DNA from 3 places in the Bartonella sp. LJL80 genome. Region 3 is predicted to be linked to each of the others. Evidence: riboswitches for the same ligand, from Rfam matches in the RefSeq annotation. Region 3 holds a riboswitch; each other region holds the start of a gene.
The links. A riboswitch is a leader RNA that binds a small molecule or an ion and turns the genes downstream of it on or off. The one in region 3 is predicted to bind cobalamin.
Positions count from the first base shown of each region.

Region 1 (2,263 bases), on a different contig from region 3:
GAGCTGTCCGGCAACATAGGGATCAATATCCAAATCAGCGCTCGAATACCAAAAAACTGCGCTGAGTTTGTCTTTAGGAATGGATTTTACTTTATCGATCGCAGCTTGTTCTCGCGCCTTTAGGTCGGCAATCAGCTTTTGTCCTCGATCTTGGACATTAAAGATACGCGCAAGTTCATTGATTTCCTGATAAATCATATCCATCGAAAATGGCTGTGTTCGTAAACCATCGCCGCCGGCCATATTATCTTTTCCGACGCAATCCGCCGGAGCGGTATAGACGGGAATATCAAATTCGGTGAACTGGTCATATGTCGCAGAACTTCCGGCAGGGCCGATGACCCACTCTTGATGACTTGCAACCAGATCTGGTTTTTGTTCTACAATGCTTTCGAAGCTTGGAATATCCCGTGACAGAACTTTGACATTCTTATCCAATTCGGCAAATTGCGGCATTACGGCTGAATACCAAAGTGCAGTGCCCTTGACCTTGTCGGCTAAACCGAGTGCATAAAGGATTTCAGTCGTGTTCTGTCCGACGGATACAACCCGTTGGGGTGCCTTCGAAAAGGTAATGACGCGCCCGCAATTTTTCAATGTTAACGGATATTGGGTTTCTTCGGCCTTTGCCGCGGTGCAGCCAATAATGACCGATGCAGCAAGAGCTGCCGTGGAGAGTATGTGTTTGAATGGTTTCAATATCATCGTGTATTTCTTTTAATATCAATGGTTTGCCAATAACCGGCATTTGTCAGTTGCGTAGAAAATTGCCGGTTACAATGACAACATGTTTGCAAATGCCGATTAAGCTGCGTGATAAAGCCTCTGCTGCACCAGGCCGCTATTTGACAGGCGGGAAAATGTTTTCGCCAATGCAAGAACGGCGAGGTCTACCAGCGGTTCGACAATGATCACACTCATATAGGCTACGCCAAAGCTGGACACATTAGCCAGAGTTGCCATACTGAAACCTTCACCGTAAAATGCCCAGAAGCCAACCCATAAGACAATACCTGCCTGATAGGATGTGGACAGGGCAAGGGCTTGCGCATATTTGACATCTTTATAGGCGGTTTTTTGCGGGATGATCTTCTTAGCGATGAGGCTCATCGCATAAAGCGGTACGAGCAGTGTTGTAACATTCATACCATATTGCGGCAGATCAAACGGCGCAAAAAACACTCCTTGTATTAATAGGCCGATCGCCAAACCTATGGCGGCGGGACCCGCGCCAAAAACAAGAAATAACGTTGAACCGAGAATCAAGTGAACCTCGGATACACCAACAGCGTGGTGCGGCAATATTTCAAAAAAGCTGAAAACCAAAGCGGTACTGACCACCGTGCGAACACAAAACGAAATGACGTTCGGATCTTGTTTGAGGGACTGCCATGCCATTTTGGCAGCCAGTCCAAATGAACCTACAGCCGTTGCGTAACTCAATACAATTTTAGCGCCCGTTACGACGCCCGGTTCGATATGCATATTGCTTCTCCTTTGCACCCACCGTGCTCTCGAGTTATGTTATGTCGGAGGTTGAAAACCTCGCATGACGGCAGGTCTCCTGGCTTGCGGATAAACGCGCCATACCAGCCTTCCCGTTATTCACAGTGGCTTGAGCGTGATGCTCGATGGTGAGGCGCTGCCGCGCACAGTTGCGGGGGCAGCCACGGCTTAAATTCCTTTTCAGGTCAATTCTTCCGTGTTCCCTATTATTCCCCTTCAGAGCCTTCTTACAGGGGAACCGTCATGGCGTGACTATAGACAATTTGCCCATAAGCGCAAGCATGTGCCGCTTGTATGAGCAATCTTATGCATGTATTTCGCGTTCACGTTTAATATTCCCTTTTGTGTTAAGTTCAGAATATCATACATAAAAAAACCCCGCCAAAATGACGGGGTTTAATATCTTCGAGCATTTCGAAAAACACTCAAAACCTACCTAAGACAACCACCTTCAAAACTTTTGCAATGATGATATTGGCTGGCTTAGACAGAGATATTATACAGCGGCAAGATTGCCGGCTGCTGATTTACCTGAACGGCGATCCTGAAGAACTTCATAAGAAATCTTCTGGCCTTCGTTGAGGCTGCTCATGCCGGAACGTTCAACAGCGGAAATGTGAACGAAAACGTCCGCGCCGCCATCATCAGGCTGGATAAAGCCGAAGCCTTTTGTTGTGTTGAACCACTTAACTGTTCCTGTAGACATAGGAAACTCCTTGAATAATAAAGTAATGTATAAGGGCGGTTAGGCCGCTCA
Region 1 covers NZ_JBTXLM010000007.1:32,001-34,263, reverse strand. The annotation lists gene ACYSNS_RS11320 (ABC transporter substrate-binding protein) at 1-705, opposite strand, end outside; gene ACYSNS_RS11315 (energy-coupling factor ABC transporter permease) at 805-1,485, opposite strand; cobalamin riboswitch at 1,538-1,764, opposite strand; gene ACYSNS_RS11310 (cold-shock protein) at 2,003-2,212, opposite strand.
Region 1: it holds a riboswitch for cobalamin, as region 3 does, so the genes downstream of both, ACYSNS_RS11315 (energy-coupling factor ABC transporter permease) here and ACYSNS_RS09310 (CbtB domain-containing protein) in region 3, are expected to answer to the same signal.

Region 2 (2,263 bases), on a different contig from region 3:
CAATCAGCAGCCAATGCCAGTCGGGAGCAAAGGCTGCAGCAATATTGCAGCACGACGCACCAGCCATGGATATCGCCATGAGGCCACGCCGACCCAAGGCCTCTGAAAACGCGCTGGAGAGGAGAATTGAAAATGCGAGGAACCCGGTGGACAGTGAAAGCGCAAGCGAGCTTTGTGCCGGAGTGATGTGGTAATGGCTGGCAAAGGAAGGCAATAGGGGTTGAACGCAATAAAGCAGGGAAAAGGTTGCAAAACCGGCAAAAAACATGCCTATGCTGATACGCCGATATAAAGCTGTACCACTCTTTACGCCAATCTCAGCCTCGAAGGCTGTTGCGGACATCATCGGCTTTCTCCAATTATTTCTTCCCGCATATGTTATGCTTCGGGCTATATGATTTTTACGCAGTTGTGTATTCATATTGCCGATATGACGCGTCAATAATTCGTGAGCTGCGATTTTGGAAGCGTGTCCTCAAAAGTGTGAAACGCATCCGCGGGATAGACAATTCGCTGGATTGTCTATTTTTCCAGCTTCTATAAATATAAGACACGTTTGGAAAAGAAGCGTGTCCGCAAAACTTTGAAACGCATCCGCGGGATAGACAACCCATTCCGTTATGATTTTGTCGGTTGTTATGAACGCTCAATGCTGATCGAAAGAGCATGACTGGAAGCATCGGACACTCAGCCGGAGATAGCCGGTTTTTCGAGCAAATATGATGTGGCGATGGCAACGGAAAGGCATCTCTGAGCGCTGCCAAGCTTTGTTCTTCTCGCGCTATAGTCCGATCTTGTCAAGAGCATGAAAATTCGACGAAACACATGCATTCAACAATCGTCCGGTGAAAATGTTTGTATAGCAGTTGATTGATATTGACCTTAAACGAACAACATATACTATATCTAGTGTTCAAGGTTCTTTTTGATTCGATGTGAGTCAAAAAGCTAAGAGGGAATTCGGTTAGGATGTTTCCGGTGCCGAAGCTGCCCCCGCAACTGTGAATGGTGAGTGCAAGCCTCTATGCCACTGAAGTGGATGCTTTGGGAAGGCGGTTTGCATATGAAGCCATAAGCCAGGAGACCTGCCTTGGGTTAGAATGTCAACGGACGGGGTGTTCCGCTGTGGCTTTTGTCGGGTGGTCTTCATCTATGGCATTGCTGCTGCGCTTGTCCCGTCAAACTTCGGGAAGGAAGTTTATGCGCAGTAGAAAAATTATCCTTGGTCTTATACCCCAGTTTTCACGGGGTACATGAAGGCAACTTCAAAAAATCAGATCTACATTCCGATAGGTGTTCCAACCTGATAAAAGCGCTTGGTTTTCAGGGAGCGCAGCGCACAGTCCGCGCAAGCATTTTGGAGCTCTTCACACAACTGCACACATATAATCTGCCAAGGTGTCCCGGGGCGGAGCTTAGCCTTACTTCGTTTAAAGAGAGAAACAATGACAATCACCATCTATAGCAAACCGTCTTGTGTTCAATGCAATGCCACCTATCGCGCCATGGATAACAAGGGTCTTCCATATAATATTATCGACGTATCAGAAGATGCTGAGGCATTCTCTTATGTTCAGAGTCTTGGCTATCGTCAGGTGCCGGTTGTCGTTGCAGGTAAAGACCATTGGGCGGGTTTTCGGCCGGATATGATCAACCGGCTCGGCTGAAATGGGGCTACTGGTTTACTATTCGAGTGCCACCGGCAATACGCATCATTTTGTCGAGCAACTGGGCCAAAAATTGCTCCGGTTGGATAAAACTGCGGCCGCGCCCTTAATCAACGAACCTTATGTTCTTGTTGTGCCGACATATGCGGGTTCAGAGGGACAGGGCGCTGTACCGAAAACGGTTATTCGCTTTTTGAATGAACCGGAAAACCGGAAGTGGCTACGCGGCGTTATTGCCGGGGGTAATCGTAATTTTGGCTGGACATATGCACTGGCAGGAAAGGTCATTGCTGAAAAATGCAATGTGCCCTGCCTCTATCGTTTTGAACTGCGTGGAACGTCCGAGGATGTAAGCCTCGTGATACAGGGACTGGAAAATTTATGGAACCAAAACTAAACGGACATTCGGGAGATATGACGCCTCCGCAAGACTATCATTCACTCAATGCGATGCTCAATCTTTTCGATGAAAACGGTCGTATCCAGTTCGATCAGGATAAGATGGCGGCTCGCCAATATTTCCTGCAACATGTCAATCAAAATACCGTTTTCTTCCATAATCTAAAGGAAAAGCTCGATTATCTGGTGGATGAAGG
Region 2 covers NZ_JBTXLM010000002.1:119,902-122,164, forward strand. The annotation lists gene ACYSNS_RS04800 (MFS transporter) at 1-346, opposite strand, end outside; cobalamin riboswitch at 900-1,107, shown strand; gene nrdH (glutaredoxin-like protein NrdH) at 1,446-1,667, shown strand; gene nrdI (class Ib ribonucleoside-diphosphate reductase assembly flavoprotein NrdI) at 1,669-2,064, shown strand; gene nrdE (class 1b ribonucleoside-diphosphate reductase subunit alpha) at 2,049-2,263, shown strand, end outside.
Region 2: it holds a riboswitch for cobalamin, as region 3 does, so the genes downstream of both, nrdH (glutaredoxin-like protein NrdH) here and ACYSNS_RS09310 (CbtB domain-containing protein) in region 3, are expected to answer to the same signal.

Region 3 (2,263 bases):
GGGTTGAAAAGTGGCGATTGCTTCTGCCGGTAAAATAATCCGGCACCCGTTTGCCAATTGGGCTTCTCATGAATGCATACATGCATTCAAACGTGGGTTTAATGCGTGTATTCAAAACGCTAAAAACGCTAAAGGTATTTGGCTCAAGACGCCTTGAGCCGCTTTTCTGCAAGATAGCCAAAGCCGACACCCAATATCAGCCATAAGATGGCCTGTATTCCGAATGTCGCCGTTCTGAAATGCCATAAGACATCGGCGGAAAAATCGGCTGGAACCTCGTTAATGATTGGCATGATAAGATAAACGACCGCCATAAACACGATATAACCGAAACCCGCCGTGATGGCAGCATTGAGGCTGCCATATTTTTCTGCAAGCTTATGGGCCGCCAGATAGGCGAGGATCATGGCCAATAACGATATCAGGATAAGGCCGAAATAATATTCCGTCCGGCTGACGATGGTTTCAGGACTGCCGACAGCAGGCGGATTGGCCGGATATTTAAGTTGTGGCATCAAGACGACGGCAATAAAAGCCGAAACGGCAAGGAGAAGGCTTGTCGCTTTGGCCCCAAGGCGCCCTAACCGTCCGAAGGCAAATGCGCATAAACAGGCAAATAGACCACCTGCCGCCGCACCATAGACGACCAGACCAGTAAGAAGTCCCAGGCCCGCCTGTGTCGAACGGCTGACAATTTCTTCTTCTTGTCCGTGGCTGTGTCCGCCACTTTCTTCCATAGCGGCATGTTGCTCTTCAAAAGCAATGGCCGCATCCACATAAGGTTCGCCGTAAAGGCGAGCAAAACCGAAGGCAATCAAACCGGCCACAAGGCCGACAAGCATGCCCCTATAAAGGAGAGAACCCATCATGTTTCATCTCCTCAATGGCAAGGGAAGCCAAGAAGATGGCGCCCGTCATGCACAAATTCATGGATGGTCGTGCCGCTAAAAACTGATAGGGCACCTTGTTCCGTTGTGATGAAGTAGAGCGCTATCAGGCATAAAAGGCCGCCAAAAATCGCCCAGGGCAGAATGTCTTTGACAGGGATGGAAAGAGTTTGCGGTGCAGTGACCGTTTTGACAGACATAGATAACCTCCTTAGGATTACGCGTCCCGTTGTGAAGTAAAAAACATTCAAATCGACGTTCTGGCTTCTGTCCCATACATGGTAGACAGTCACAGTGGCGCGACCGCCCCGGATTGACACCGGGTTCCACGATATTGAATGTTGGACTATGATATGCCGATTGCAAAAGTCTGTCAAAGCAATATGGCCGCAAAAACAGGGATCACGATTTGTTGCATATAACCTTGCTCAGCCATGCTGAAACTATAGCCCAACGGCGCGGCATCTTTCCCGGTAACGAGGCCCTTGATGGCGATATCGCTATTTCCGATATGTCCAAATTGGAGCACCTGAAAAGCGTTGTTTGCGCGCCCTGTCTAGCAGCCACTGCAACGGCTGAGCGGCTCCAATATCCCTATACAATTGATAGAGACTTGCCGATATATGATTTTGGCCGTTGGGCGGGGCGTTCTTTGAAGGATATTGCCAAAGAAGAGCCGTTGGCTTTGCAAGCTTGGTTGCAAGACCCTTACGTCAGCCCGCATGGGGGAAGCTCTTATGCGCAGATCTATGACAAATGTGTAGAATGGATTGAAAATCTAAACGACAGCAGCAACCTTGTTCTGTATCTTACCGACGCAATCATTATCCGATGCGTTTTGGTCCATGTTCTTTCCGCACCCTTGGCGTCTTTATTCAGGATGGATATTGCACCGCTTGCAAGGATAGAGGTCATCCGACAAAATCAAAGCTGGAAACTCCAAGCCGCATCGTTTGACCTTTCGATTTGAATTGTCGTTTTATCGGTGCTTTGCCCCTTGTTCCGCAGTGTTTTCGTTCTTAAGTGCTAAAGAGATGCGTTAACAAAAAAGGAGAGTTGTCATGTCGGCTAAAGTTGCAGTTGTCACCGGTGCAGGTCAGGGAATTGGCCGCGGAATAGCCTTGCGGTTGGCAAGAGACGGGTTTGATATTGCACTTGTCGATATCCAAAAAGACAAGCTTGCCGGTGTTGCCAAGGAAGTGGAAGCCCTGGGCTGCAAAGCAACGACAATTACGGCAGACGTTTCCAAACGTGAAGATGTTTATGCAGCGATCGACAAAGCCGAAAAAGATCTTGGCGGCTTTGATGTGATGATCAACAATGCAGGTATCGCACAGGTAAATGCCTTGGCCGATGTAACGCCTGAGGAAGTGGAT
Region 3 covers NZ_JBTXLM010000005.1:23,297-25,559, forward strand. The annotation lists gene ACYSNS_RS09305 (CbtA family protein) at 144-869, opposite strand; gene ACYSNS_RS09310 (CbtB domain-containing protein) at 881-1,087, opposite strand; adenosylcobalamin (AdoCbl) riboswitch at 1,091-1,242, opposite strand; gene ACYSNS_RS09315 (histidine phosphatase family protein) at 1,297-1,857, shown strand; gene ACYSNS_RS09320 (acetoin reductase) at 1,949-2,263, shown strand, end outside.